DNA from 4 places in the Aeromonas sp. FDAARGOS 1416 genome. Region 3 is predicted to be linked to each of the others. Evidence: predicted binding sites of a transcription regulator. Region 3 holds the regulator's gene; each other region holds the start of a gene.

Region 1 (5,438 bases), 570 kb from region 3:
TTGGCTGCGCGCAGCAGGAAGTGACGGGCCAGCTGGGGGATATCCTCACGGCGCTCCTTGAGGGCAGGAATATGGATGCGAATGACGTTGAGGCGGTGGAACAGATCCTCGCGAAACTCGCCATCGGCGACCCGCTTCTCCAGATTCTGGTGGGTGGCGGCGATGATCCGCACGTCTACCTGCACCGGCTGGTGGCCGCCGACTCGATAGAACTGGCCATCGGCCAAGACCCGCAGCAGCCGGGTCTGCACATCCAGCGGCATGTCGCCGATCTCGTCGAGAAACAGGGTACCACCGTCGGCCTGCTCGAAGCGGCCGTGGCGGATGTTGTTGGCGCCGGTGAAGGCCCCCTTCTCGTGACCGAACAGCTCGGATTCGATGAGATCTTTCGGGATAGCCGCCATGTTGAGGGCGATAAAGTTTTTGTGGGCGCGCGGGCTGTGCTTGTGCAGCGCATGGGCGACCAGCTCCTTGCCGGTACCGCTCTGACCGTTTATCAGCACCGAGATGCTGGAGCGAGACAGGCGGCCGATGGCGCGGAACACCTCCTGCATCGCCGGTGCTTCACCGATGATCTCGGGAGTGGCGGTGGCCTCTTGCTGACGAGACTTGCGCTTGGTGCGCTGCTCCTTGAGGTGATTCTCGGCGCGGCGCACCAGCGTCACCGCTTCGTCGATATCGAACGGTTTGGGCAAGTACTCGAAGGCGCCGCGCTGGTAGGCGTTGACCGCGCTGTCGAGATCCGAGTGGGCGGTCATGATGATGATGGGCAGATCGGCCTGACGGCGGTGGATCTGCTCCAGCAGGCTCAGGCCGTCGATACCGGGCATCCGGATATCGGAGAGGATGACATCGGGCGAGCGCAGCTCAAGGGCGTGCAGCAGGGCTTCGCCATCGGCAAAGCTCTCGCAGTTGAAGCCTTCGCTGCCGAGAGTGCGCTCCAGCACCCAGCGGATAGAACTGTCGTCATCGACGATCCACACTTTGGCGGTCATGGGGTTCCCTTACTTGCGAAGCGGTAGAAAAATGGTGAATTCGGTGTGACCCGGCCAGCTGATGCAGTCAATTCGCCCCTTGTGCTGGTCGATCAGGTTCTGGGCGATAGAGAGGCCGAGCCCGGTTCCCCCCTCCTTGCCGGTGATCATGGGGTAGAACAGGGTGTCGCGAATGGCGTCGGGAATGCCGGGGCCGTTGTCGATGATCTTGATCTCCGCCGCCAGCCGGTAACGCTGGCCGTGGATGGTGATCTGGAACGCGGTGCGTGTCTTGATACGGATAAGCCCGGTCTGATCCCCCAGTGCTTCGGCCGCGTTGCGCACTATGTTGAGAAACGCCTGCTGCAGCTGATCCGGCTCCATCTCGAATTCGGGGATGCTGGGGTCGTAATCCCGCTCGATGCGAACAGAGGGAGGGAGTTCGAGCTCCACCAGTCGGCGTACCTGCTCCAGCACCGAATGGACATTGTGCATCTGGTGACGGCCGGGGCGCTGGGGGCCGAGCAGCCGATCGACCAGTACCCGCAGCCTGTCAGCCTGTTCGATGATGATGCCGGTATATTCGCGCAGGGCCGGGTCCGGCAGCTCCTTTTGCAGCAGCTGGGCCGCGCCGCGCAGGCCGCCGAGGGGATTCTTGATTTCGTGGGCCAGCCCGCGCACCAGCTCCTTGGCCGCCAGCTGCTGGGCATGTTGCTGCTGCTCCTGACTGATCTTCTTCTGCTGGTCGATCTTGCGCAGCTCCACCACTAGCAGACGCTGTTCGTGGTCGGCCATCGGGGTGGCGCTCAGCTCCACCAGTCGCGGTTCTCCCTCTACCACCAGAGTCACTTCGCTATCGGTAAAGCCTTGCCCTGACGCGAGGCACTGCTTGAGTCGCTGCAAATCGAGGGAGATATGTTCCAGCAGATGGGGCAGTTCGATGCCGATCAGCCTGCGTTCACTGAGGGAGAGCAGCTGTTCAGCCGCCGGGTTGACGAACTGGATGCAGAGCCGCTCATCCATCAGGATCACGGCGGTCAGCAAATTATCCAAGAGTGTTTTGGCGTTGTCCGAGCGGGTTGGCACAGGTTTCTCCCTAAAACGGTGCTACACACCTGTTATGCACCGATATGGTGCATAGAGTTTACCCGCATCGGTGCGCTATATCACCCCTGGTTGGCTTTGGGGGTGGGTTTGGGAGCCGGCGTCACGCTCGCTCTATGCAGGTAAAAGGTGACTGCACTGGATTTAGCAAGGATCGTACCGTCTTTAGCAAGCAGCTCGAGCTGAGCCTCGTGGGCGCCGCGATCGACGTTTTCGACCCGGACAGAGAGGCTGTTGCTGACGATGGGGGCGGCTTTGCCATCCAGGGTCAGGCGCACATCATACTGGGTCGGAGGTTTGGGGCTGATGGTGCCCTGAAAGACGATGTTGCCTGTGTTGTCGCGCAGGGTGCTGCCCTGTTCCGGGGAGAGCAGTTCGATGGTCAGCTTGGCCGCCTCTTTCTCTTTCTTGGCATCGGCGCCAGTCAGGCTGTTGAAGTTATCCACCTGCACCGATCTGGGCGCGCTGCTGCCCAGCAGCGGGGCGACCCGCAGATCGACCTCTTTGGCGTTTTTGCCGGGTGGTGGCGCATCCGAGTAGTGGGTGATGCCATTGCCATCGACCCAGGAGTAGACCTTGGCCGCGTCCGCACCGAACGAGGTCAGCAACAGGAGGCTGAGCACCCCTATGCCATGCTTGTTGTTCATCCATCTCTCCTTGACGGTATTTTGCTTAATCCTATCAGAGAAAAAACCCGCCAGATGGCGGGTTTTGTCACGATTAAGCAAGCTGAGCAGATTTAAACGGACAGTCTGCTGAGACTTAGACGGAGTAGTACAGTTCGAACTCCAGCGGGTGCGGAGTCATGCGCACACGGTCAACATCCTGCTGTTTCAGTTCCAGGTAGGAGTTGATGAAGTCATCGCTGAACACGCCGCCACGGGTCAGGAACTCGCGGTCAGCATCCAGAGCAGCCAGTGCTTCGTCCAGAGAACCGGCAACGGTCGGTACTTCTGCAGCCTCTTCCGGCGGCAGGTCGTACAGGTTCTTGTCCATGGCATCGCCCGGATGGATCTTGTTGATGATACCGTCCAGACCGGCCATCAGCTGGGCTGCGAAGGCCAGGTACGGGTTGGCTGCCGGATCCGGGAAGCGCACTTCGATACGACGGGCTTTCGGGCTCGGAACCACCGGGATACGGATGGAGGCAGAGCGGTTGCGGGCAGAGTAGGCCAGCATGACCGGTGCTTCATAACCCGGAACCAGACGCTTGTAGGAGTTGGTGGTCGGGTTGGCGAAGGCGTTGATGGCCTTGGCGTGCTTGATGATACCGCCGATGTAGTGCAGCGCCATCTCGGACAGACCGCCATACAGGTCGCCGGCGAACAGGTTGACGCCGTTCTTGGCCAGAGACTGGTGGCAGTGCATACCGGAGCCGTTGTCACCGAACATGGGTTTCGGCATGAAGGTGACGGTCTTGTTGTAGGCGTGGGCCACGTTGTGGATCACGTACTTCAGTACCTGCACTTCATCCGCTTTCAGGGTCAGAGTATTGAAGCGGGTAGCGATCTCGTTCTGACCGGCAGTGGCCACTTCGTGGTGGTGAGCTTCAACGACCTGGCCCATCTCTTCCAGCACCAGACACATGGCGGCGCGGATATCCTGGGAAGAGTCGACCGGTGCAACCGGGAAGTAACCGCCTTTCACGAACGGACGGTGACCCTTGTTGCCATGCTCATAGGCAGTGCCGGAGTTCCATGCGGCTTCTTCAGATTCGATTTTCACGAAGCTGTGGCCCATGGTGTTGGAGAAGGTGATGTTGTCGAACATGAAGAATTCCGGCTCCGGCCCGAACAGCACGGTGTCAGCGATGCCGCTGGACTTCAGGAAATCTTCTGCACGCTTGGCGATGGAGCGCGGATCGCGGTCGTAGCCCTGCATGGTGGCAGGCTCCAGCACGTCACAAACGATGTTCAGGGTGGTCTCTTCGGTGAACGGGTCCAGCTTGGCGGAGGCTGCGTCCGGCATCAGTACCATGTCGGATTCGTTGATGCCCTTCCAGCCGCCGATGGAGGAACCATCGAACATCTTGCCGTCTTCGAAGAAATCTTCATCAACCTGGTGAGCAGGGATGGATACATGCTGCTCTTTACCCTTGGTGTCGGTAAAGCGCAGATCAACAAACTTGACTTCGTGTTCCTGGATCAGGGCCAAAACGTTCTGGGCTGACATGCTAAGTAACCTCCGGTGTTAAAACTCTCTGGGTGAATGCGTCGTCGTATTCACATAAGCCAGTATCGTGCCAAGTTTGTGACAGCTTGATTTCAGGGCAATCTCGCTGAAGAGGCTCCCCAAAACCAGGCGATCTCGACTCGCGTTGCATCAATTTAGTGCGATGGTGGATCGTTTTGGTGCGCTGTAATGGTGCGCGAAATACGGTCACCGCCCATCTAAGCAGGGTTTGTCAGAGAGGTCTATGATCCAGATCTGTTGTTATGCGCGAATGTACTGCAATTCTGCTAGGCAGATCACAAAGGCAAGAGTACAATTAGCGCCCAATTTTACCCGGTGATTGAGGCGAGAATGTTAGAGAATTTACGCAATATTGCGATTATTGCGCACGTTGACCACGGCAAAACGACTCTGGTTGATAAGCTGCTGCAGCAGTCCGGCACACTGGACCGCTCCACGGAAGGCCAGGAACGGATCATGGACTCCAATGATCTGGAACGGGAACGTGGCATCACCATTCTCGCCAAGAACACTGCGATCCGCTGGAATGACTACCGCATCAACATCGTTGATACCCCGGGTCACGCCGACTTCGGTGGTGAAGTAGAGCGCGTACTGTCCATGGTTGACTCCGTGCTGCTGCTGGTTGACGCCGTTGACGGCCCGATGCCGCAAACCCGTTTCGTGACCCAGAAAGCGTTCGCTCAGGGTCTGAAGCCGATCGTGGTCATCAACAAGGTTGACCGTCCGGGTGCTCGTCCTGACTGGGTAATGGATCAGGTATTTGACCTGTTCGACAACCTGGGCGCGACTGACGAACAGCTGGACTTCAAAGTGGTTTACGCCTCTGCACTGAACGGTTGGGCCACCATGGATCAGGACGTTGAGTCCGAGAACATGGAGCCGCTGTTCCAGGCCATCGTCGACAACGTGGAAGCCCCGAAAGCTGACACCGAAGGCGCGTTCCAGATGCAGATCTCCCAGCTGGACTACAACTCCTACGTGGGCGTTATCGGTATCGGCCGTATCACCCGTGGTCGCGTCAAGACCAACCAGCAGGTCACCATCGTTGGTGCCGACGGCAAGACCCGCAACGGTAAAGTCGGTCAGGTGCTGGGCTATCTGGGCCTGTCCCGTACCGAAGTTGCCGACGCGCAAGCTGGCGACATCATCGCCATCACCGGTCTG
Region 2 (5,438 bases), 1.9 Mb from region 3:
GCGATGATGGCTCCCACGCTCTGACACAGTGCCGCCGTCAGGCCAAGGCCAATTCCCAGCGCCAGATTGCCACGGATCTGCTCCCACTCGTTGCTGCTACTGCGTCTGCCAAACAGGATTGCCAGCATCACGCCAGCAAAGACCAGCATGGCCCCCAGCAGTCGCCAGCCCGTCAGCTGTTCATTAAAGAGCCAGATCCCAAGCAGGGCGGAAAACAGCGCATGGCAAGAGAAGAGCAGGGCACTGCGTCTTGGCCCCAACCGGTTCATGCAGGCAAACAGCGCCGTATCGCCCACGAAGATGCCGACCAGCCCCGAGATGGCGAGCAGGGGCAGGGCGCTTGCGGTGAGGGTTTGCCAGCCACCGGTGAGCAGACTCATGGTGCCGAGCATCAGGCTGACCAGAAACATGCGCCAGCGGCTATAGGCAAATGCGCCGAGATGACGGGCCGGTTTGACCGAAATTAACGCTGCAATTGCCCATAAACTGGCCGACGCGAGGGCCAGCCACTCATAACCCATAAAAACTCCTGAAAAAATTAACCCGAAAGACTCCATCTCCCGGGCAAGCCCGATACAATACGGGGCGTTTTCGGGGATAACAAGAGCGGCATCAGGCATTCATCAGGCGCGCCGTCGGCCTTCCCCTCCTGCAGTGGTTTTATTCGAGGTTTTGTCATGAGGTATGGTTTCTTCCCCAAGCTGGCGCAACGCTGGCTCTCCCCGCTATTGCTTGCCGTGCTGGCAGGGCCACTGGCCCATGCCACCACCGTTGAGCAGCAGCCTCTGCTTGCCGATCGGCAAACCCTGGTAAAGGGCAACGGTGCCGAGCCGGAGTCGCTGGATCCGGCACTGGTGCGCTCCGGTTTTCCGGGGGAGGCGGTACTGGTCGATCTGTTTGAAGGGCTGGTCAGTGATGATGGGCAGGGGAATATCGTCCCCGCTCAGGCCCAGCGCTGGGAGGTGAGTGAAGATGGGCTGGAGTGGCGATTTTTCCTGCGCCCCCAACTGAAATGGTCCAATGGCGAGCCGCTGGTGGCCGCTGATTTCGTCTATGCATGGCGCCGTCTGCTCGATCCGGCCATCAACTCCCCTTCTGCCGGATTGCTGCTGGCCACGGGGATCAACAATGCGCAATCCATCTATGCCGGCGCGCTGGAGCTCGGCAATCTGGGCATTGAAGCGCAAAGCGATCAGATCCTGAAAATCACCCTGGAGCGGCCGGCTCCCTATTTCCTGCAGCTCATCAGTCAGCGCCCCTTTGTGCCAGTCAACCAGAAGGCGATAGCCAAATTTGGCAAACAATGGACCGAGCCCGGCAAGCTGGTGAGCAATGGTGCTTACCGGCTGGCAAGCTGGACGCCAAACGAGCAGATAGAAGCCGAGCGCAACATCCACTACTGGGATGACCTTCACACCCGTATCGGACGGGTCACCTATCTGCCTATCACCTCGCAACATGCCGAACGGCTGCGCTATGAGGCTGGTGAAATCCAGCTCACCAACAAGGTCTCCCTCGGCTATTACCAGAAGATGAAGCGCGAGTCTCCGGAGCGGCTCTGGGGCTTGCCGCTGTTTGGCACCTATCTCTATGCGTTCAATTTGAAGCGACCCGAACTGCAGGATGTGCGGGTGCGTCAGGCGCTCTCCATGGCGGTTGATCGACAGCAGCTCATTGGATCGGTGAGCGGGCAGGATGAACAGGCGGCATGGTCGCTGTTGCCGGAGATGCCGGGTTACCCCCGGGTGATATTGCCTGTGGCGCTTGAGGATATGCCAACCCGCCAGGCCAAAGCGGCAGCGCTGCTGTCAGCGGCCGGGTATAACAGTGCCAATCCACTCAAGCTGAGCATTACCTACAACAGCGCAGAAACCCACAAGCAGATGGCGATGGCCATTGCCGCCATGTGGCAGAAGCTGGGGGTGGGGGTACAGGTCACTCTCAACAGTCTGGAGTGGGGCGCCTATCAGGTGGCCAAGGATAGCGGTGATTTTCAGGTGGCCAGAAGCTTTCTGTTTGGCGATTACGTGGAGCCGTCAGCCATGCTGGGCAGCTTCCGTTGTCAGGATCTGCGCAACGAGAGCGGCTACTGCAATCCCGATTTTGATCTGTTGCTGGAGCAGGCAGCCAATACGCTGGACAGCGCGAGCCGTGTTGAACTCTACCGGCATGCCGAACAGTTGCTGCTTGAGGAGGCGCCGATCCTCCCCGTGTATCATTACAATCAGATGAGACTGGTCGATCCCGCGCTGCGAGGGCTGCCCAGCCAGAATTTGAAAGGGACGATTGCCACCAAGGATCTCTATTTCAGCCCGCAGTGAGGAGCATTTCATGAAACTTGCCATCATTTCCGACATCCACGGCAGCATCATTGCGCTGGAGCGGGTGCTGACCCAACTTGAGCCCTGGCAGCCGGATCACTATCTGCTGCTCGGCGATCTGCTCAACCATGGCCCGCGTAATCCTCTGCCGGAGGGGTATAACCCGGCTGCAGTGGCCGATCGGCTCAACGAGTTGGCACCGCAGATCATCGCGGTGCGGGGCAATTGTGATTCCGAAGTGGATCAGATGCTGTTGCGTTTTCCCATCACCGCCCCCTACAACCAGCTGCTGGTCGATGAGCGGCGCTGGTTTGTCAGCCATGGTCATCTTTATCGCCCGGACGAGGTACAACTGCCGGAGGGTAGTCTTTTCCTGAGCGGTCACACCCATGTGCCGGTGCTGGAGTGGCAGGGAGAACGGATCTTGATGAACCCGGGGTCGATCTGTTTCCCGCGCGGCGAGTTGCCTGCCAGTTACGGGAGCTATGAGGACGGAGTACTGCGCGTCAATGCGTGTGAGGACGGGCGAGAGCTGTTGCGACTGGAGCTTTAAAACGGAGAGCAAAAATGCAAGGCCTGATAAGAGATGTCAGGCCTTGATACCGTAGGAGCGGGTGCCAGAGCGAGTGTTACCCTTGGCGTCATAGGTCAGGCTGTTGCGATCGCGCAGCTGACTCAGAAAGGTTGCCAGACGACGGTTGGAGACGATGCTCAATTCAAGCAATCGACCGTTGATATCATTTTGTGCCTGGCAGGCATCCAGTTTTGCACGAAGCTGCGCCATCTCGTCGGGATAGGCTGCCAGCTGCAGTGCCAGTTCCGGCATCTCTGCCAGTGTCTTGTCCAGAGTTTCTATCGCAGCAAGCAACTGCTGTTTGCGCTCGGTCAGTGCGGGCAGGGCCAGTGCCTGATGCTGTTCGAGCAAGCTGAACTCTTCTTCCAGAATGCCTTGCATCTGGCTGAGGTAATCATCTTGGGTGTGCAGTAACGAAGGTAAATCCATCATCCCAGAACTTTGTCCAGATTGGCCTCGAAACTGAACATCTTCTTGGCCACAGCGTCGCTGTTAACCTGATATTCACCACTCGCGACGGCTTTTTTCAGCCGTTCGACCTTGCTCTCATTGCCGGTCGAGGCGGTATTGAGGTTTTGTTGCATCTTTTGCAATTGTTGCGCCTCACTGGTCAAGGAGACGGAGTCCAGCTTGACAGTAGCCGCTTTGTTTTCGGGCGATGAGGTGACTGACTTGCTGCCTGTCCCCTGGCTATTAGCGGTATTTTGCAACCGATTATTCGCCAAGTTGTTGATATTGTTGATGGCCATTTTAGTTACCTTCGTCTGCTTTAAGGTTTGCTTACCTGTTTATCGGCGCGGCAGATCAAAACTTTAGAAAAAAGTTGTCAAGGATCCGGATTTAAAAAGTGACCGATACGGCACCTACTGCACTGACTTTACCCTCAACGGTTTTGCCGGAGCGAATATTGATGAGTTTGATGATCTCTCCGAAGCTGCCATCTTGCAAGGCTCGGGCCATGGTTTTGATCTGGAAGTTGCTATTTTCTGCCGTCAGGGTGACCTGATCCCCTTTGCACACGACACAAACCTGGCTCAAACGGATGGGTTGCCCCGGTTTTAGCTCCCGCTTGCTGCGTACTCCGACAAGAGGGGCTGTGTCAGTCAGGTAGTCGCCGCGGATCAGGGTCTGATCCTGATAGGCCAACACCAGCTGGCTTTCACTCAGCAGGTCCCCCTTGGCGATGGGGTTGGTCACAGTGACATAGGGTTTTTGAATGCTGACCCGCACCGGGAGATAGACGTCCCAGGGCCTCTCTTCCTCACATTTAAGGTAAACTGTTGTATTACGGCGAATTTCCATTTTTGCTGGTAAGCTGATAGTGAGCAGATCTTCGCAGCGGGTCAGTGGGAGCCGTTCATCCAGCGTGGCAGAGGTGACCTCGGCTCTGGCATCCAACGGAATATCCAGCTGGCTGTAAACGAACTCTTGTGCCTTTTCTTGCAGATAAGTAGTGACGTCCGAGGCGTAGCTGGAAGATATGCTGCCAAAAAAGAGGCTGATGAGTAAAAGTCGGTTAATCATTTTCGCTCGTTGGTCGATAAGTTGTTCACGCATATCACCATATTTAACTATGATTGCTTCAGAATCTGTTCGTTGTCACATCGATAGTCTGACGCAATCCATCACGCATGCATGATTAATGCCAAGCGTTTTTAGGGAGTGTTTATGGCCAGTATCCTGGACTCGGTCAACCAACGTACCCAGCTAGTGGGGCAAAACCGGCTGGAGTTGTTGTTGTTTCGTCTCAATGGACGTCAAAGATTTGGCATCAACGTATTCAAAGTGCGTGAAGTGTTGCAGTGTCCCCCCTTGACCGTGATGCCCAAATTGAACTCCTGCATCCGCGGGGTCGCACATATTCGTGGCCAGACTATCTCGGTCATCGATCTCAGCATGGCAGTTGGTAAACGCCCGATTGATGATCTGAGCAAATGCTTCATTATCATCTCCGAGTACAACCGCTCTATTCAGGGTTTTCTGGTGCATTCGGTCGAGCGCATCATCAATATGAACTGGGAATCCATCCTGCCTCCGCCCAAAGGTGCGGGTCGCATCAACTACATGACAGCCGTGACTGAAGTCGATGGCGAGTTGGTCGAAATCCTTGATGTTGAGCGGATATTGAACGAAATTTCGCCGGTTGCAACGGATGTTAGTGAGGAGCTGGTTCAGGCCAGTGTCGACCACCCGACTCTGGGGCGTCCTGTTCTTGTTGCGGATGACTCCTCAGTGGCACGCAAACAGGTACAACGTGCGCTTGAGGCCATCGGTGTCGAGTGCGTGTTGGCAAAAGATGGCCGCGAAGCATTGAACATGCTGCTGGAAATGACCAAAAATGGTCCTATCAAGGATCAGGTTGCGCTGGTTATTTCGGATATCGAAATGCCGGAAATGGATGGCTATACCTTCACTGCCGAGATCCGGAATAATCCCAATCTCAAGGATTTGCATGTTATTCTGCATACCTCGCTCAGTGGAGTATTCAACCAGGCAATGGTGCAGAAAGTTGGTGCGAACAATTTTATCGCCAAGTTCCAGCC
Region 3 (5,438 bases):
TCTTCATTGCGCAGCAACACATGGGCATCGAAACCCTGCACCAGTTCGAACAGCATCATGGCCGGTCTGGCATGAATACCCAGCTTGTTTTTCACTTCAACCGAGGCGGAAACAGTCATCGGATCGTCCTATTGGTCCGTCAGGATTGGGGGGCACTCTTGTCGAGAGTGCGGTGGCGGATCTGCACGTTCTTGCCAAGCAAGCGGAAAGCACTCGCCAACCGCTCGGCGATAAAGACCGAGCGGTGCTGCCCACCGGTACAACCGATACCGACCGTCAGGTAGCTGCGATTATTGCGCTCCAGATGGGGCAACCAGGTCACCAGCATGTTTTCGATCTGCTGGGTAAACAGCATCACGTCAGCCTGCGCCGAGAGGTAGTTGGCAACCGGCTCATCCTTGCCGGTAAACGGCTTGAGTTCGGGAATCCAGTGTGGATTGGGCAGGAAGCGAGCATCGAACACGAAGTCGGCATCCTTGGGAATGCCATACTTGAAGCCGAACGACTCGAACACCAGCACCAGCTCATTCTCTTTCTTGCCGAGCACCCTGGTCTTGATGAGCTCGCTCAGGTCGTGAATGCTGAGGGTGGTGGTGTCGATGCGCAGGTCAGCGGTCGAGGAGAGTGGCGCCAGCAGGTGGGTCTCCTGACGTATTGCCTCATCCAGCGACAGCTTGTTGCGTGAGAGGGGGTGCAAGCGGCGGCTCTCGCCATAGCGCTTGAGCAGGGTGCCATTGTCAGCGTCGAAGAAAAAGCTGGAGAACTCTACCCGCCCCTCATTGCGCACCTGTGCCAACAGATTTTCCAGTTTCTCCGGATCGCTCGGCAGGTTGCGCACATCGATGCTGACCGCCAGCTTGTCGTACTGGCTCTCCACCGAGACAATAAGCTGGGGCAGCAGATTGACCGGCAGGTTGTCCACACAGTAGTAACCCAGATCTTCCAGCACTCGCAGGGCTACCGTTTTACCGGAGCCCGAACGTCCACTTACCACGATTAACTGCATCTTGTTCCCTCACGCCAAAGCGGGTGTCTCATCCTTGGCCTGCTGTCAGGCCGAGGTCATGATCTGATAGAGCTCTTCGTCGCTGGTTGCCTGACGCAACTGGCGGCAAACCGCCTTGTCACCCAGCTTGGAAGCCATCAGAGAAAGGGTCTTGAGATGCTGCTTGCACTCGCTTTCCGGCACCAGCAAGGCAAACAGCAGGTCAACCGGTTGATTGTCGATGGAGTCGAAAGGAATAGGGTCGGCAAAGGTCATCAGGATCGCGGTTGGCGGGAACTCATCGTCAATGCGACCGTGGGGGATCGCAATACCGGCACCGATCCCGGTACTACCCATTTTTTCGCGGGCCAGCAAGCATTCGAACAGCGCCTGACGGGAGGTGCCAAGGCGTTCGGCGGCCAGCTCGCTGATGATTTCGAGGGCGCGTTTCTTGCTGGTACAAGGGACTGCACTCTTGGTGCAGTCCCGACTCAGTATGTGTTCAAGTTGCATGGTTATTTTTTATTTAACTTATCTTTGTGCTTGATGATCTGCCTGTCCAGCTTGTCGAGCAAGGTGTCTATCGCAGCATACATATCGGCATGTTCAGAGTTGGCAAACACTTCGCCACCGCTGACGTGCAATTTGGCTTCCGCTATCTGGTTCAGTTTTTCCACGCTAAGCACCACATGAACATTGTTGATGTGGTCGAAGTGACGCTCGAGTTTGGCAAATTTGTTATTCACATAATCACGCAGAGCTTCGGTGATCTCGACATGGTGTCCGGTCAGGTTAATTTGCATAACATCATCCTTTTGTTTGCCTAAACCAGGCGTTTGCGCTGATTGGAAGGTGGGATAAACAAGGATTCGCGATACTTAGCGATCGTGCGTCTCGCCACCATAATACCCTGTTCGGCCAGCAAATCCGCGATCTTGCTATCACTTAACGGCTTGGCAGGATTCTCTGCCGTGACCAGCTTCTTGATGAGCGCGCGAATTGCGGTCGATGAGCACTCTCCTCCTCCTTCGGTGTTCACATGGCTGGAGAAAAAAAACTTCAATTCGAAGATACCACGGGGGGTATGCATGTACTTCTGGGTCGTCACCCGGGAGATGGTCGACTCATGCATCTCTACCGCTTCGGCGATGTCATTGAGCACCATCGGCTTCATCGCCTCTTCACCATACTCGAAAAAGCCCTGTTGCTGCTCGACAATGCAACTGGCCACTTTCAGCAGGGTGTCATTGCGACTTTCCAGGCTCTTGATGAACCACTTGGCTTCCTGCAAATGGGAGCGAATAAACTGGGTGTCGGTGCTGCTTCGGGCGTTGCGGGCCATGGCGGCATAGGTCTCGTTGACCCGGATGCGGGGGGCGGAGTCGGGATTGAGCTCGACCACCCACTTGCTGCCCTTCTTGACCACGGAGACGTCGGGGATCACATACTGGGAGTCGCTCTGGATGATGCCGTTACCGGGACGCGGCTCCAGCAGCTGGATCAGATCCAGCACCTCCTTGAGGTCGCTCTCTTTGAGTTTTGTCTTGCGGGCGAGGGTGCGGTAATCCCGGTTGCCGAGCAGCTCCATGTGCTCGAGGATCACCTCCTTGGCCTCGTTGAGCCAGGGGGTCTGTGGGTCATACTGATCCAGCTGGATCAGCAAACACTCCTGCACAGAGCGGGCAGCAATGCCGACCGGATCGAAGTGCTGCACCCGCTTGAGTACCGCCTCGACCTCATCGAGTTCCACCTCTACGTCATCGCTGGTGACGGCAGCCTGAATATCCTCCAGCGCAACGGTCAGATAACCGGATTCGTCGATGGCATCGATGATGGCGAGCGCGATGGCGGCATCCACATCGCTGAACGGTGTGAGCCGCATCTGCCACAGCAGATAATCCTGCAGGTTTTCGGTGGTTTCACCCTGATAGACGCTATCTTCCCCATCGTGGATGGGGCCCGCGCTCTGGGCGGTGCCGGCAGAGTAAACCTCGTCCCAGGTGGTATCCACCGGCAACTCGTCCGGCATCTGCTCCTGAGCCATGGCATCGCTGGAATCCAGCTGGCTGGCATCGACCGGCGCTTCCGGACTGGTCTCTTGCGCCTCGCTCTCTTCCTGCTCCAGCAGAGGGTTGTTTTCGAGCGCTTGCTGAATTTCCTGCTGAAGTTCCAGAGTGGAGAGCTGGAGCAGACGAATCGCTTGTTGTAATTGCGGCGTCATGGTCAGGGACTGACCGAGACGCAACTGTAATGTCGGCTTCATCTACGTCGGGATATCCTTATGTTCAGCGAGGCACTCGTCAAAGGAAATGAAGGCATGCCCCCTTACTATAGACTGAATTGATCGCCCAAATAGACGCGCTTGACCTGCTCATCGGCAAGGATGTCAGCCGGTGCACCTTCGGCAATCATCTTGCCGTGGCTGACGATATAGGCCTTCTCACATACGTCCAGAGTCTCTCTGACGTTGTGGTCGGTAATCAAGACGCCAAGGCCTCTATCTTTCAGATGCTGAATGATCTTCTTGATGTCTATCACAGAAATCGGGTCAACCCCTGCAAAGGGTTCATCCAGCAGAATAAAACGCGGCTCGGCCGCCAGCGCACGGGCGATCTCGACCCGACGGCGCTCACCGCCGGAGAGGCTCTGCCCCAGGTTGTCGCGAATGTGGGTGATGTTGAACTCTTCCAGCAGTTGCTGAACCTTGTCCTCACGCTCCTCACGGCTCAACCCCTTGCGGGTCTGCATCACTCCCATCAGGTTGTCGAATACCGACAGGCGACGGAAGATGGAGGCCTCCTGCGGCAGGTAACCGATGCCGTTACGCGCCCGCACATGCATGGGCTGCAGGCTGATGTCCTGATCGTCGATGGTGATGAGACCGGCATCGCGCTGCACCAGCCCCACGATCATGTAGAAGGAGGTGGTCTTGCCCGCCCCGTTGGGGCCGAGCAGGCCGACAATCTGGCCAGTGCCCACTTCAAGACTGACGTCACTCACCACCATGCGGCGCTTGTAGCTCTTCTGCAGGCCCACTGCTTTCAACACTGCCATGGCTTATTTTCCCTGCTTCTTCTGGTCGGCGGGCTTGTCGAAATTCTCTACCTGATCAGGCAGGAATACGGTTTTGACCCGCTGGCTCGGGCTCTTGCTCTCGGCAATCATCTTCTGTTTGACGATGTCGTAGCGGATCAGATCGCCATTGACCTGGCTATCTTCCTGCTTGAGCTGACCGTTGCCGGTGATGGTCACCAGCCGGTTCTTCAGCTCGTAGCGGATAGTGTTGCCGTGGGCATTGACCGGCTTGCCGTTATCCAGGATCTGGAAGAAGGTGGCGGGTTTGCCGTAGGCAGTCATCACCTCGGCCCCTTTCTCGCCGGAACGGGTCACAACCACCTTGTCAGCCTTGATCCGGATGGTGCCCTGATTGATGGTCACATCCTCTTCGAAGGTGATGCGGTTGTCCTGCATCTCGGCCACCTGTTTGACGGCATCGACGTAAACCTTCTCGGCAAAGTCGGACTCTTTGGCGGTCACCGCACCACACAACAACAGGGCTGCGAGGGCCAGATTAGCGTTTTTCATTGAAATAGATGGCATGGCCTTGATCCAGTAACTCAAAATATTTGCGGTCCAGATGGCCCTTGAGGCCAACCCCTTGGGTCTGGAAATCCCGACCCAGAATGTTCACTTCCCGGTTGCTGCGCACATCCTGTGTCACCAAATCCAGCTCCAGATAGGGAGTATCCAGTGTGGAAATGAAAGAGGTGGGCAGCAGACCATCCAGATGCACCTTGTCCCGCAGGATGACGTTGTCGCCGGTGTTGAGCACGCCGGTTTCGGCGGTCACCTTCCACTCGGCGGCCCCCTGATCGCCATACATGTAGACCACCGGCTTATCGAAGGTGGCCTGCTCGAGGATTTGATAATACTCGGCGTAGGTCGACTCCAACCGCTCGGTGCGCTTGCCGTTGATATCAAAACGGGTGGTCACCAGATCTTTGGCGACAAAATCCGGCTGATAGTTTTCGATTTTGACGGCGCTCTCAGGCACCAGCTCAACCTTGCCCAACTGCCAGGCAACCAGTGCGACCAGAAACAGCAGGGCAAACAACAGGGTCTGTCTGCTCATACCGAGGCCTCGGGCTGATAATCGTCGTGGCCCTGCGCCTGCAAAATGAGGTCACACACCTCGCGCACCGCGCCCATGCCACCGCCAAGCCGGGTCACCATATCGGCACGACTCAGCACCAGCGGATGGGCATCGGCCACCGCGATACCCAGGCCGCAAGCGGCCATCACCGGCAGATCGATGGTGTCATCGCCCATATAGGCGGCCTGTTCAGCAGTCAGCCCCAGCTTGGCCAGCAGCGCTTCGAAGTGAGGCAGCTTTTTATCAGCCCCCTGCACCACATGAGCCACCCCCAGGCTTTTCATCCGATCGCTAACGATA
Region 4 (5,438 bases), 920 kb from region 3:
CGAAGTGGGCGTGGTGGCAGGCAAGGAGAGCGCCGAGCTGACCGCCAAATACAATGGCGGCATGGCCATCTACCAGATTGGTGAGAAGGGCCTGCTGCTCGATGCCAATATCTCCGGCTCCAAGTACTGGATTGACAAGGACTTGACTGAAACGAGCCGCTAATCCCGCCGTTATCGGTTGCTCACTGCACGTCATGCGCTTGTCGTGATCTTGCCAACAGGCCCGCAGTGCGGGCCTGTTTGTTCTCTCGGTGTCAGTGGGCTGAATAGACCTGCTTGCCCTTGAACATGGTCCAGAGCACCTTGGTCTCCTTGAGCTCTTCGCTTGCTACCTGTTCCAGATTGCGATCCAGCAAGATCAGGTCAGCACTCTTGCCCGCGCTGATGGAGCCAATCTCTTTCTCCCGTCCAATTACCTTGGCGGCGTTGAGGGTATAGGCCTGCAAGATGGCCTGACGGCTGATCTGCTCGCTGGCGGGGGGCAGCAAGCCAAGCTCCCCTTGACGAGTGATCGCGGTATACATGGCGAGGAAAGGGTTGGGGCTGGAGACCGGCCAGTCACTGGCACCGGCGATAATGGCGCCGCTTTGCAGCAAGCTGCCTGCCGGATAGAGGCGGGCTAGCAGTGCCGGGGGCACTTTTCCCTCAAGCAGCAGGGTAGTCGCCACGTTTTTACCGGCCCACAAGAGTTGCATCGATGCGGCCACATTGAGCGGTTTGAAACGGGCAATGCTGGCCGGGCTCACCACCTCCAGATGGGTGATGCTGTGCAGCAAGCGGTGATCCTGATTGTGGGCCCGGGCATAGGCGATGGCATCGAGGGATTCACGGACGGCCCGATCGCCGATGGCATGAAAGTGAGCGATAAGTTGATGGGCATCCGCGGTGCGGATCAGCTCGTTAAAACGCTGTTTGTCCAGATCGTCCTTGCCGCTGTAACCGGGACGGTTGAGGTAGGGTTCGCTCAACTTGGCGGTCTGGGATGGATACTCGATGACACCATCTTGCAGGATCTTGATCCCCACCAGTTTAACGTCCGGGGCGTCTTGAAACTGCTGTTGCAGCGCTAATACGTCATCAATGATGGCGGGTGATGCATGTATCCCCACCAGTGCCAGTGCGGATACATGTCCGGTCAGCTTGCCTTCCCGGGAGAGCATGCTGTACGCCGGCAGCAGGCCAGTATCGCGGCGATCCGGCTCGGCGTTGAAGATAGGGGCGAGGGGGCGAATGTTGCTGATAGGGTCCATCCAGGCGGTAATGCCCACCTGATTGAGTTGTTTGGCGGCGGTCATGATGGCACTGGCAATCGTCTCGTCGCTGACGGGGGGCAGCGCCTTGAGGATGGCATCCCAGCCGCCTTCCGAGGCAAAGCCATTGAGCATGCCGGATGGGGTGAGGCCAAAATTGCCTTTCAGCGGAGCATAACGACCGGCAAGGGTGTCGGCATCAATGCCAGCCTTGCGCAGCATGGCCTGATTTGCCCAACCGGTGTGGGCATCCGAACCGGCAAGCACTACTGGGATCTGCCGGTATTGCGGGCCATTGAACACCTGATCGAGCAGGGGAAGCTGATGCCAGTAGTCGAGGGAGACATTGCTGTATAGCTCTACATCGCCCAGTGTCAGGCGGGGATCATCCTTGCTGCGGGTCAGAAATTGCTGCACCTGCTCAACCTCATTCATGGCATCGGGAAAGTTAACCGTCATCCCCTGAAAACCGGCAAATGCCGCATGAACATGGCTGTCGATGAGGCCTGGCATCAGGTACTTTCCTTTCAGATCAAGACGCTTGGCATGGCTGCCAAGGCGGGCGCTGACCTCCTGATAGCTGCCGACTGCCACTATCTTTTTACCTTCAATGCCGACTGCTTCCGGGTGAGGGTTCGCCGGATCACCACTGTAGATGGTGCCGCCAAAGATCAGCGTCTGGCTCTGTGACTGGGCATTGGCGGCAGCGGGAAGCGTCACCAGCAGGCTGGCGAGAAACAGCGTTTTGATATTCATGGGCATGACTCCGTCGCTTCGGTGCCCGAAGGCACCGAAGTGGGTAAATGGAAATGAGGTATCGGCTTATCGGTTGATCAGCGGGATACAGATATCAAACACGTAATGATCCCGGTCGGGGTCCGTGCCTGAGTGGTATTGCTCGTAACACGGGCGATCGTCGCAGTTCAGCCCTTGGCCCACTACCCAGCGAAATGCCGTCTCCCAGCAGGCGACCAGTTGATCGCCGCGAGCGATAAAGTGACATACCGCATAGGGGCCCTCGGCGATGGTCTGGGTGGTTAACTGGCGCCCTGCGGGGATCTCTGGCCCCAGCTCGATGCAGACGTCAGTACGACAACGGGTCTCATCGGTGATATCGGGGATATCCCAATAGAGACTCAGGGTACCAGCCGGTGTCATCGCCTCGTCTGAGGCGAACAGCGCGAGCAAATCCCGATGAGCTTGCTCACAGGTCTCTTTGCCATAGGGGCCCAGGCGGCGCATGTACGCCACGCGCCGGGCGGGCATCTGCCTGACGCTAGCCCCCTGCAACAGACCCGGGTGTTCGGTGACCGGGTGCATGACCAGGTCATCATAGGTGTCAAAGGGAAGGGGATCGTTTCCAATCTTGCTTTTCCAGTTTCCCCCCTGCTGCTGGCGGTATTCCGAGGGGCTCATGGCGAAGTGCAGGCGAAAGGCCTTGGCGAAATTCTGAGAGCTGGAGAACCCGGCGGCCAGTGCGAGGGTGGTGATGTCGCTTTGGGGGGAGGCGAGCAAGCGACGGGCAGCGCGTTCCATACGCAGGCGCCGGGTAAATCCGGCAATGGTCTCGCCGACCATCGTCTTGAAAATACGGTGGAAGTGGAAGGTGGAGATGGCTGCCGCTGCTGCGACCTCATCCAGGCCCGGATTGTCATCCAGATGGTGGCTGATGTAGTCCATCGCCTTGAACACGGGTTTGCGATAATCCAGAGCGGACTCCTTGCCAGCCAGCAAAAGTGGGCGTCAGAGTCGGATTTAATCAGAGCCACCTGCCGTTGTCGAACCCGTCCGGCCTGGTCAGGCCACTCATCCTCGTCGCGTTTTTAACGCATTGGCACTCTAATTGCTTGTTGCATGCCAGCGTCAATGATTTGTCTGGGGATGGAAAATGGAAATTAGTGCAAGCAGCCTGATGCAAGAGATGCAGGCGCTCAAGATCGAAGCAGGCGCAACGCCGCTGGCACAACCCGGTCGTCAGGTAACCTCCGACTTTGGTCAGCTGCTGCAACAGGCGCTTGGCAACGTCAACGAACTGCAAGGGGCCGCCAATGACCTGCGTACCCGTTTCGATATGGGTGACAAGTCGGTGGATCTGGCCGAGGTGATGATCGCGGGCCAAAAATCGTCCATCGCCTTTGAAGCCACGGTACAGGTGCGCAACAAGATGGTCGATGCCTACAAGACCATCATGAACATGCCGGTATAAGCGACGCCAATAAACCATGACGACTGAACATCATGAACATGTCAGCAATAAGGACATAAATCGTGGCTACTGACCAAAACGGCGATCTGCTGATAAACGATGAGGGCACCGCCGCCCTCGATGAAAATGAGCAGAAGAGTTCGGCGCTGGGCTTCCTGTCCAACACCGATGTGCTGCGGCAAATCACCCTGATCCTGGGGCTTGCCATCTGTCTGGCCATTGCGGTGTTTATCCTGCTGTGGGGCAAGGAGCCGGACATGCGTCCCCTCGGCACCTACACCACCCAGGAGCTGGTGAAGACTCTCGACTTCCTCGATCAGCAGAAGATCCCCTACGAGGTAGATGGCAAGAGCGTGCTGGTCAACGCCGAAAATTACCCCACTATCCAGTTGGCTCTGACCCGTGCCGGTCTCGCCAATGCCACCGATAGCAACATCGGTGGTGAAGATATCCTGCTGAAAGATTCCAGTTTCGGCGTCAGCCAGCGGATGGAGAGCGAACGTCTGAAGCTGAGCCGCGAGCGCCAGCTGGCGAGCGCCATCGAGCAGTTCCAGAATGTGGCCAAGGCCCAGGTGCTGCTGGCCATTCCGAAAGACAACGTGTTTGCCCGTAACGAACGTAAACCCAGTGCCACCGTGGTGCTCAACCTGAAAGGGGCGGCGCTGGGGCAGGGGGAGGTGGATTCCATCGTCGATATGGTGGCCTCCGCTGTACATGGCCTTGAGCCGACCCGCGTCACCGTCACCGACCAGAATGGCCGCCTGCTGAACTCCGGCTCGCAAGACCCGATCTCGGCCCAGACTCGCAAAGAGTTTGCCATGCAGCAGAAGCAGGAGCTGGAGTACAAACAAAAAATTGACGCCATCCTGATCCCGGTGCTGGGGGCCGACAACTATACGGCGGAAGTGGATCTCTCCCTCGACTTCTCCCAGCAGGAGCAGACCCGCAAGACTTACAACCCGGACCTGCCTGCTGTGCGCTCCGAAATGACCATGGAAGAGAACAGCGCCAGCGGTAGCAATGGTGGTGTGCCCGGCGCCCTCTCCAACCAGCCCCCTGCCGCCTCCAATATTCCCGAGGAGGCGACCGGTGGTGATGGTGCCAGCGCTGCCGCTTCTGGCCGTTCCCGCAAAGAGGCAACCCGCAACTTCGAGCTGGATACCACCGTCAGCCATACCCGTCGCCAGATGGGAGGCATTCGCCGCATGACCGTCTCGGTTGCCGTGGATTACAAAGCGGTACCCGGTGCCGACGGGGCCGTGACTCGTGAGGCGCGCACCCAGGCAGAACTCGATACATTACGTCGTTTGCTGAGTGGTGGCCTTGGCTTTGATGTGACCCGTGGTGATACCCTTGAGGTGGTCGCGATTCCGTTCAATCGTCCAGAGCTGGATACCGTGGCCGAGGTGCCGCTTTACGATCAGCCCTGGTTCTGGCGTGCGGTGCGGATTGCCGCCTCGGTACTGGTGATCATCGTCTTGATCGTCACCGTGGTTCGCCCCATGCTCAAGCGACTGCTCTATCCGGATGCCAAACCGGAAGGGGAAGTGGATTTCGACAACCATACCGTACTGGGTGGCGACGACGAGTTGAGTCTGCTGTCAGCACAAGTCGAGAATGATCAGGTATTTGGTGTACGCGATGGTCAGCTGAAACTGCCGGATCTGCACCGTGACGAAGACTTGCTCAAGGCGGTACGTGCGCTGGTGGCGAACGAGCCGGATCTGGCCGCTCAGGTCATTAAAGAATGGGTAACGAACAAAGATGCCTGAAGAAAAGAAGAGTCAAGTCACCGGCAATGACATCACTGACAGTCAGCGCCAGATCCTCGACCAGATGTCGGGGATGGAGATGGCTGCGGTGCTGATGCTGAGCCTCAATGAAGAGGATGCCGCCCAGATCTTCCGTCATCTCGAGCCCAAGCAGGTGCAGCGGCTCGGTATGTCGATGGCCTCCATGTCCGACTTCAGTCACGATCGGGT

What was found. The regulator sigma-54, encoded in region 3, starts transcription at its own class of promoters, with help from an activator protein. The targets are predictions, from matches to a motif close to TGGCACNGTTTTNGCTT.
Region 1: glnA (glutamate--ammonia ligase) is a predicted target of sigma-54. The motif match lies at 4,307-4,323, and genes of this name have one in related genera.
Region 2: flgA (flagellar basal body P-ring formation chaperone FlgA) is a predicted target of sigma-54. The motif match lies at 4,527-4,543, and genes of this name have one in related genera.
Region 4: fliE (flagellar hook-basal body complex protein FliE) is a predicted target of sigma-54. The motif match lies at 3,083-3,099, and genes of this name have one in related genera.

Annotation. Positions count from the first base shown of each region.
Region 1 covers NZ_CP077301.1:3,957,328-3,962,765, forward strand. The annotation lists gene glnG (nitrogen regulation protein NR(I)) at 1-995, opposite strand, end outside; gene glnL (nitrogen regulation protein NR(II)) at 1,005-2,060, opposite strand; gene I6L46_RS17990 (DUF4124 domain-containing protein) at 2,141-2,725, opposite strand; gene glnA (glutamate--ammonia ligase) at 2,841-4,250, opposite strand; gene typA (translational GTPase TypA) at 4,602-5,438, shown strand, end outside.
Region 2 covers NZ_CP077301.1:802,177-807,614, forward strand. The annotation lists gene I6L46_RS03630 (DMT family transporter) at 1-521, opposite strand, end outside; gene I6L46_RS03635 (peptide ABC transporter substrate-binding protein) at 678-2,321, shown strand; gene yfcE (phosphodiesterase) at 2,332-2,874, shown strand; gene I6L46_RS03645 (flagella synthesis protein FlgN) at 2,911-3,327, opposite strand; gene flgM (flagellar biosynthesis anti-sigma factor FlgM) at 3,324-3,644, opposite strand; gene flgA (flagellar basal body P-ring formation chaperone FlgA) at 3,736-4,419, opposite strand; gene I6L46_RS03660 (chemotaxis protein CheV) at 4,564-5,438, shown strand, end outside.
Region 3 covers NZ_CP077301.1:3,385,949-3,391,386, forward strand. The annotation lists gene npr (PTS phosphocarrier protein NPr) at 1-119, opposite strand, end outside; gene rapZ (RNase adapter RapZ) at 140-1,006, opposite strand; gene ptsN (PTS IIA-like nitrogen regulatory protein PtsN) at 1,052-1,498, opposite strand; gene hpf (ribosome hibernation promoting factor) at 1,501-1,788, opposite strand; gene I6L46_RS15290 (RNA polymerase factor sigma-54) at 1,809-3,248, opposite strand; gene lptB (LPS export ABC transporter ATP-binding protein) at 3,314-4,039, opposite strand; gene lptA (lipopolysaccharide transport periplasmic protein LptA) at 4,043-4,570, opposite strand; gene lptC (LPS export ABC transporter periplasmic protein LptC) at 4,557-5,117, opposite strand; gene kdsC (3-deoxy-manno-octulosonate-8-phosphatase KdsC) at 5,114-5,438, opposite strand, start outside.
Region 4 covers NZ_CP077301.1:2,463,535-2,468,972, reverse strand. The annotation lists gene I6L46_RS10930 (hypothetical protein) at 1-163, shown strand, start outside; gene I6L46_RS10925 (amidohydrolase) at 255-2,006, opposite strand; gene I6L46_RS10920 (GyrI-like domain-containing protein) at 2,073-2,984, opposite strand; gene fliE (flagellar hook-basal body complex protein FliE) at 3,139-3,456, shown strand; gene fliF (flagellar basal-body MS-ring/collar protein FliF) at 3,519-5,228, shown strand; gene fliG (flagellar motor switch protein FliG) at 5,221-5,438, shown strand, end outside.